Regions from separate parts of the Duganella sp. P38 genome, predicted to be linked through region 2. Evidence: riboswitches for the same ligand, from Rfam matches in the RefSeq annotation. Region 2 holds a riboswitch; the other holds the start of a gene.

Region 1 (4,207 bases), 2.1 Mb from region 2:
GTAATACAAATTGGTGGAAACAGGATGGTGCGTGTCGTGCGCCTCGGCGACGATATCGGCGATCGTCAGTTGCAGCTGATTGGCCCACAAGCGGCCCTGCTGCGAGCGTGGCGCCAGTCCGTGCTTCGCCCCCAGAAACATCAGGATATTGGTGGTCTGCCCGATCAGCATATCGCCCGCCAGCAGCGCCGGCGGCGCGAATGACGGATGATCGACCTTGTCGCCATCGAGGCTGGCTTTCAGCTTCGGCATGCCGCCCTTGTGCCGCGCCACGTCCACATAAGGCGCTCCCGCCTCTTCCAGCGCCAGCCGGACAAATTCACCGCGGCCCTGCAAGCCGTCCCAGTAATAGAGTTGGTATGGAGTCGTCATGAGACGATGGTAGCACCCTCGCCTCATCACCGTAGCGCGTTAGAACGTCGCCTTGACCGTCAGGCGGAAAGTGCGCCGTTCGGCCGGATGGTAATGCACATCCTCCACGCCCTCTGCCGCCTCGCCCGGCAGGCGCGAGGCATAGTAATAATCCACGTCGCTGACGCGGCGATCGAACAGATTGAAGGCATCCAGCTGCGCCGACCAGCGACGATTGAACTTGTAGCCCACGCGCGCATACGCAATCGCGGTGGTGGCCGAACGCCGGCTGTTATCCTCGATCAGCGGACGAGGTCCGAAGTAACGCATCTGGAACGCCGCCGACCACGGGCCAAGATCGGTAATGGTGGCGCCGAACGACGCGACCTTGCCGATCGCGCCGGGGATATGATCGCCCGCCTCATCGTGCTCGGTATAGTGCCCGCGCGAATACGCGAGATCGAGGTCGAATAGCAGCCACGAATTGGCGATGTAGTGGTTGTTCCACTCGATGCCGGAGCGATAGCTGCCACGGCTCGGCGAGGTGTCGCCGGCATCGCCGGAAAACACCAGCTCCGAATCCGAGCGCAGCTTCCACAGCGCGACGGAGCTTTGCAGGCCGGGCAGGAACTCGGTGCGCGCGCCGATCTCGGCGCCGCGCGTTTTCACCAGCGGCGTCACCGGATCGATAGGTTCGCGCTCCTTCGGCGTCAGGTGCACGGTGGTGCCACGCGCATCATTGCTGTGGAAACCCTCACCGTAATTGACGAAGAATTCGGTCCTGGCCCAAGGCCCCAGCACCACCGACAGTTTCGGCGACGTGGTGCCGGCGCTGACCTTGCCCGAGTTCTCGGCGATATCGCTGTCGACATCAAAGCGGTAGCGGTCATAACGCAGGCCTGCCGTGGTGCGCAGCCAATCGCGCCACTGCACGGTGTTTTCCAGATACGCTCCCACGCTGCCCTGCTTCACGCGCGACTCCGAGATGGCGCGCAGCGGCTGCTGGTTGCGCGTCGCATACAGCGACAGCGGCGACAAATAATCATAGCGGCCCTGCACGCCAACCTTGTTGCTGACATCGAGCCCGCCCCAGTGGCTGAACCACGTCTGCGCCACATCGAAGCCGCCCATGCGGCGCTTCTCGTGCTGGCGCGACTGGTCGCCGTTGACCGGATCGTCGAGGAAGTAAGTGAAGTTGTTGAACAGCGTCAGGCTCGATTGCACAAGATAGGCGTTCGCCTGCAGCAGCGCGTCGCTGGAGCGCTTGCGCATGGTGGCGGAGACACTGTAACGCGAGGTGTCGCCGCCATCGCTCGGGTCGACCGCGCCGAATTCGTCCAGCGCTCCTTCCCGCACCGCGCGCAGCGGAATCTGATTGCTCGCGTGCCAGGCGCCCTTGTAGAACATGCCGGTCACGCTGAATTGCTGGTCGCTCGCACCCTGCGTATAACGCAGCACGCCGATATTCTTGTGGAAGGCTTCCGGCGTCACCCAAGGGCCGTTGTTGTGGCCCAGCTCAGCGCCATACACCAGACTTCCCGCGCCAAGCGGCGTCGAGCCGGTAACGACGGCGCGTAGATAGTCGTTTTCGCCGACGCTCACGCTGGCGGTGTTGTCGCGCAGCCTGTTCGCCAGCGTCATATGCGCCGCGCCGGCCGAGGCGAAATCGCCTTCGTCGGCGTAGTACGGCCCTTTCTTGTAGTTGATGCGGTCCACCAGTTCGGGGATCAGGAAGTTCAAGTCGGTATAGCCCTGGCCGTGGGCGTGGCTGCGCATATTAATCGGCATGCCGTCGACGAAGGTGGCGAAGTCGGTGCCATGATCGAGGTTGAAGCCGCGCAGGAAGTACTGATTGGCCTTGCCGTCGCCGCTATGCTGGGTGACGATCACGCCGGGCACGAATTCCAGCAACTCGCCCGGACGCAGGGCCGGGCGATTGGCGATCAGGTCCGCCGTCACCGCGCCCTGGCTGGCGGCGCTGGAGGTGCCGACGCCGTTATCGTAATGGCCTCGTACTTCAATCGTGGTGTCCACGGGGTCTGCATGGACGGCAAGCGGCAATACCGCAATCATTACGGCGATGGATTTACTTATCATGAATGGTTGAATGAGTAGCGCAATCCCCTCACCTCCCCGTGAGCGGATTGAACAGAGACGCCTGGACGTCTCCACCTGTCTGGCCGGTATCCGGGCTGGCAAGCGAATCCGCCTGACCTTCCCATGCAAAAAGCACAGTGGTGTAGAGAGGCGGATTGTCGTCGCGAGACGACGCTTGTTGACCGTTGCGGGGGCAGCACAGGTTCACCAACGAAGGCTTCCTGTTTCCCGTTTAACTACGCATTCAGAAAAACGCGCGAGCACCATACTTGACAGGATTATACGTACTTCTTCACGTTTGCAAAGCGTTGGCGTCGCATCACACCGAAGCAGCTGAACGTCAGCACCATCCCCGCCCCTAGCATGCTCAGCGCTTGCGCGAATATCGCAATATCGCGCATTCCGGGCACACCGATTTTGCGGCGGGTCAATCGGCGAGGTTTTGCAGGATGGGGCAGTCCGGGCGATGGTCGCCGTAGCAGCAGCTGGCCAGGGTTTGCAGCGTGTCGCGCATGTCGGTCAGTTCGGCGATGCGCTGGTTCAGTTCCGCCACGTGGCCCATGGCGATGGTTTTGACGTCGGCGCTGGCGCGCGCCTTGTTCTGCCACAGCGACAGCAGGTCGCGGATCTGCTCCAGCGAGAAGCCCAGCAGGCGCGCGCGCTTGACGAAGCGCAGCGTGTGCAGGTCGTTCTCGCCGTAGACGCGGTAGCCGGCATCGGTGCGCCGCCCCGCTGGAATCAGGTCGATGCTTTCGTAGTAGCGGATCATCTTGGCCGAGATGCCGGACGCCTTGGCCGCTTCACCAATATTCATTTGCCCTCCGGTTTCCAGCGCCGCAGCAGCAGCGCGTTGCTGATGACGCTGACCGAGCTGAGAGCCATCGCGCCACCAGCCACCATGGGGTTGAGCAGGCCGAGGGCCGCCAGCGGAATGCCGATCAGATTGTAGATAAAGGCCCAGAACAGGTTCTGGCGAATTTTGCTGTAGCTGCGGCGCGAGATCGAAATCGCCGCCGCCACCAGCGCCGGATCGCCGCGCATCAGCGTTACGCCGGCGGCGTGCATGGCGACGTCGGTGCCGCTGGACATGGCGATGCCGACATCGGCCGCCGCCAGCGCCGGCGCGTCGTTGATGCCGTCGCCCACCATGGCGACAGTGGCGCCCTCGCCTTTCAAGCCGGCGATGGCGCCGGCTTTGTCCGCCGGCAGCATATTGGCCACCACGCGCTGCACGCCGAGTTGCCTGCCTACCGCGTCCGCGCTGCCCTGGTTGTCGCCGGTGAGCAGGACAGTCTTGATGCCCATCGCGTGCAGCGACGCAATGGCGGCTTGCGCCTGCGGCTTGATCCGATCGCCGAAAGCCAACAGGCCAAGCAGCTGATGCGCGCCATCGTCGGCCAGCCAGGAAATGGTGTGGCCGGCGCGCTCCAGCTCCTCGGCGCGCGCCGACAGCGCCTGCAGCGAGACGCCCTGCTCGCGCATCAGGCGCGTGCTGCCGAGCAGCAGGCGCACGCCGTCCACCGTCGCCGCCACGCCTCGCCCCGGCAAGGCGCTGACTGCGGCCGGCGCCGATGTCAGCGCCGCCCCGCGCGCTTCCGCAGCCTGCTGCACGGCGCGTGCCAGCGCATGCTCGCTGCCGCGCTGCACGGCGGCGGCCAGTTGCAGCAGCCGCGTTTCGTCGCCGCCCGGTACGGCGGCCAGCACCGCCAGCGATGGCTGCCCTTCGGTCAGCGTGCCGGTTTTATCGAAAGCCACGGTG
Region 2 (4,207 bases):
GCGCGTGACGCTTCCAGGAGCGCATCATCAGTAGCGCCACTGCACGGTCAGCTCGGCGTGGCGGCGATCTCCGATCAGGTACTGGTTGTCGTTGTACGAGGTGCTGGCGTACAGTTTATCGGTCAGGTTGCGCAAGTTGAGCTGCACCAGCACGTTGCGGCGGACGTTCCAGCCCAGCGACGCGTCCAGCGTGGTGTACGACGGCAGCACGTGCTGGTTGGCGTTGTCGGTGTAGCGGTCGCCGACATAACGCGCGCCCAGCGCCGCGCGCCAGGCGCTGGCGCGGTAGTTCAGCCACAGGTTGGCCGACACCTTCGGCACATCGGACGGACGATTGCCGGCGCGCGACAGATTGCCGCTTTCGATCAGCTGGTCGAACTGGGCGTCGGTGTAGGCCGCGTTGGCCTCGACACGCCATGCGGCGTCCAGCGCCACGCTGGCAGTTGCCTCGGCGCCGCGCGACGACTGCGAGCCGCCCTGCACCGATAGCGCAGCATTGTTCGGATCGCGGGTGATGATGTCGTCCTTGGTGATGCGATACAGCGCCGCCGTCCACTCGGCCTTGCCGCCGGCCAGCGATTGCTTGACGCCCGCCTCCACCTGGCGCGACGAGGTCAGCTTGTAGCGGCTGTTGGTAAGGTTTAGCGACAGCAGATTGCCGATCGGATCGCTGCCGCTGCTCACCTGCGCGTACAGCGAGGTGGCGCGGTCCAGCTGCCACGTCAGGCCGAGGCGCACCGCGTTCGATTGCAGCGTGGCGTCGAACTCGCTGGCGCCTTGCGGCGTCAAGCGCTCGATGTTGTAGCGGTCATGACGCACGCCGCCCAGCAACAGCAGGCCTGGGCTGAGGCGGTAGGCGTCCTCGATATAGAACGCATGGGTGGTGGTGTCGGTGGAGAAGACCGGCTTCAGCAGGTCCGGGCTGTCGAACACGCCGGGGTCGAAGCCGGTTGGCTTGACGGTCGAGGAACCGCCGTATGGCGAGTTGCTGCGGTGGGCATAGTTGATGGTGGCCGCTTCCCAGCCGGCCACCACGCGGTTGTCGCCGTCCACCCAGCGCGCTTCCAGCCGGTTGCCGGTTTGCTCCTGGTCGTGGTGAATCGCTACATAATCGCTGCGCTCGACCAGATTGGCGGCGGCGTTGAAGTTGTAGTATTCGACGTTGCGCCAGTTGCGACGCGCCTTCATGTAGGCCAGCTCGTTGCTGATGGTCAGCGACGGCGAGTAGCGCCACGTCAGGCGCACCACGGCCTTGTTATCTTCATAGGACACATCGGCATCGCCGACGTTGTAGTTCTGTCCGCGCAACGCGCGCGACAGGCCGCCATTGACCAGCGGCGTGCCGAAATAGCGCTGCGGCCTTTGCTCCAGATGGTCGAGCGACAGGTCGAGGTCCAGCGCCGGCGTCAGCGCATAGTTCACGCTGGTCAGCAGCTTGCCGTGGCGCGACTGGCCGCGATCGATCAGGCCGTCGCTGTGGTCGGCGTAGGCGTCGACGCGGAACGCGCCCTGCTGGCCCAGCGCGCCGGTCGCGCCGACACCGCCGCGCACCGTTTCTCCGCCGCCGATGCCGCCCATCGCTTCCACCGAGGCGGTGCGCGATGGCGCCTTGCGCACGGCGTTGATGGTGGCGCCGGTGGTGCCGCTGCCGTAGACGATGGAGCCGGGGCCGCGCAGCACCTCGATGTATTCATAACCCCACGGGTCGGACGGATAAGTGGCCGTGCCCGACGCCACCTGCGGCCGCTGGCCGTTCTCCAGCAGCGCGATCGAGCCGTTGCCGCTGAAGCCGCGCGCCGAGTAGCCGACGCCGTTGCCCGGCGAGCTGATATCGGTCAGACCGGTGGTGCGGGTCACCGCATCCTTGACCAGCAGGTCGCCGCGCGCCTGCATGGTGGCGGCGCTGAGTGATTCGACGCTGGCCGGCAGTTCCTGCGCGGTCAGGCCGAGACGGCTGGCGGTGGCCTGCTGGCGCGCCAGCCCCAGCCCCTCGCTGGCGGAAGCACCCTGAACGGTGACGGTCGGCAGGACCTCCGCCTCATCGGCAATAGCGCCGCCGCCGCACAGCAGGGCGATGGCGGCAACGACAGGACGCAGGGACAGGGGACGGCGGTGCATGGAACGGATCATGAATTTTCTCGGTGCTGAATGGTTGGAATAATCCGCCGCTCCACGGCAAGCGAACGCGCGCGCGCAAGCGGCGTGCGTCGGCGACAGCAGCAATGGAAAACAGCGAACAAATAACAGGCAAAAGCCACACCCCGGGCTTTGCGCATTAATCATGACTGGCCGGTCTTCTGGCTTGCCCTCATCCTTGGCTGCCCTTGCCTTCCCGTGCGGATGCACAGTGGCGGTTGGACAGCGTCGTCAGGCTTACAGCAGCGGGGGCTGCGCCGGACTGGCGCGCAATGCAGATCGCGCGCGTCACCGGCTTCCCGTTTCACCCCGCGGCTGAAAAGACGCGGGGCACCATTCACGTATGGGAGCCGATTCTACCTCAATGCCCCTACACCTGTCATGGAGAACCCACGGCCCGGTCGCTTAACCTATATAATTAACGCAACTGACTTGCATTTAGGATTGTATATGACCGAATCGCTGCCGACAATTGAAATCGCCCTGCTGCTGGGTTTGCGGCACGGCCTGGCGCCCGACCACCTGGCCGCCATCGATGGCCTGACGATGCGCGCGCGTCCGGCCGCCGCGCCGTGGATGGGGGCCTTGTTCGCGCTGGGCCACGCGGCGGTGGTGCTGCTGATCGTGGCGCTGGCCGACCTGGCGGCCGGCTGGCTGCGGCCGGAGTCCGGGCTGATCGCGGCGCTGACGCTGCTGGAATGGCTGCCCGGCGTGCTGCTGCTGGCGCTGGCGGCGCTGAACGCGCGCAGCCTGTTGTGGCCGGGGCCGGATGGCGCCATGCCGTCGTTCGGCGCGCGCGTGCTGGCGCCGCTGAGCAATGTACGGCCGCTGACGGCGCTCGGCGTCGGCATGCTGTTCGCGCTGGGTGTGGAAAGTCTGTTGCAGGCGCTGGCGTGGGGCTATGCCGCCACCACGCTGGGAGCGGGCAGCTGGCATGCGTTGCAGGTGGCGGGCGCGTTTGTGCTGGGCATGGCGCTGACCGATAGCCTGGACGGCTACGCCACGGCGCGCATCGCCGCGCGCGCCGGCCAGCGGGCGATCCAGCAGTTCCGCCGCCGCCTTGGCTGGCCGATCGTGGTGCTATGCACGGTCAGCGGCGCGCAGCTGCTGCTGTCCAAGGCCTGCGCCACCTGCGCGCCAGCCGCCGACGGCTTGCGCCTGCTCGCGCTGGGCATGGTGGCAGCCACCCTGGCGCTGTACGCCTACACATGGCTGCGCGGCGTGGCGGCGCCGGCCCGCTAGGCGTTCGGCCTATGCTGCCGGCGCTGGCCCGCCAGCCGTCTGGCCAAGGCCTGGCGGGCTTGCCCCGCGTCGTTAGCGGCGCGGTGACACCGCGTCAGGCTTGCGCCGGCGCGTAGGCCAGCGCGGCGGGAATGGTCACGCGCACGGTCACGCCGCCCGTCGCGCCGGCGCCGATTTCGATGGCGCCGCCGATCCGCTGCACACGCTCGCGCATGCCGGTGATGCCCCAGTGGCCGTCGGCCGCCAGCGGGCAGTCGTCACGCAAGCCGACGCCATCGTCGGCCACCGACGCTTCCAGCGCCGCCGCGCCAAACCGCAACTCGACGCCGATGCGGCTGGCCTGCGCGTGCCTGGCGCTGTTCCACACCGCCTCGCGCAGCACGTAGTAAAGCTCGCCCGCGACCTCCTCGCGCAGCGGCCGGGCAAGGCCCGCGATGGAAAACGCCAGCAGCCGCTCAGCGGCCGGCAACGTGGCGGCCACCGCCTTGCGCAAGGCCACGAACAGGTCGTCGCGCAACGTGTCGCTGCGCAGCGCCACCACCTCGTCGCGCGTGCTCTCGACCAGTTGCTCGGCATGCAGCAACACCTGGTTCAGGCGCTCCTGCAAGTCCGGCTCCTGTTGCACCCGCCCTTGTAGCGTATGGAAGCGCAGCAGCAGCGCCTGCACCGCCTGCAACAGATTGTCGTGCAGCGAGCGGGCGATGCGGCTGCGTTCCTGCAGCGTCGCCTCGATCAGCGCGGCGGCGCGATCCTCGGCGCGGCGCCGCACCGTCAGCATGCGCCAGCGGTACAGCGCCGCCATCAGCAGCACCAGCAGCAAGGCAAGCAG

Evidence for each region. Region 2 has a riboswitch for cobalamin ahead of ACRQ5J_RS07080 (TonB-dependent receptor). Riboswitches for the same ligand answer to the same signal wherever they lie in the genome.
Region 1: linked by a shared signal. The riboswitch ahead of ACRQ5J_RS21970 (TonB-dependent receptor) and the one ahead of ACRQ5J_RS07080 (TonB-dependent receptor) in region 2 are both predicted to bind cobalamin.

Annotation. Positions count from the first base shown of each region.
Region 1 is NZ_CP193936.1:4,717,203-4,721,409, forward strand. It holds gene ACRQ5J_RS21965 (glutathione S-transferase) at 1-372, opposite strand, end outside; gene ACRQ5J_RS21970 (TonB-dependent receptor) at 412-2,385, opposite strand; cobalamin riboswitch at 2,513-2,731, opposite strand; gene cueR (Cu(I)-responsive transcriptional regulator) at 2,876-3,262, opposite strand; partial or broken gene ACRQ5J_RS21980 (heavy metal translocating P-type ATPase) at 3,259-4,207, opposite strand, start outside.
Region 2 is NZ_CP193936.1:1,542,024-1,546,230, reverse strand. It holds gene ACRQ5J_RS07085 (PepSY domain-containing protein) at 1-28, opposite strand, end outside; gene ACRQ5J_RS07080 (TonB-dependent receptor) at 28-2,130, opposite strand; cobalamin riboswitch at 2,271-2,489, opposite strand; gene ACRQ5J_RS07075 (hypothetical protein) at 2,587-3,378, shown strand; gene ACRQ5J_RS07070 (sensor histidine kinase) at 3,473-4,207, opposite strand, start outside.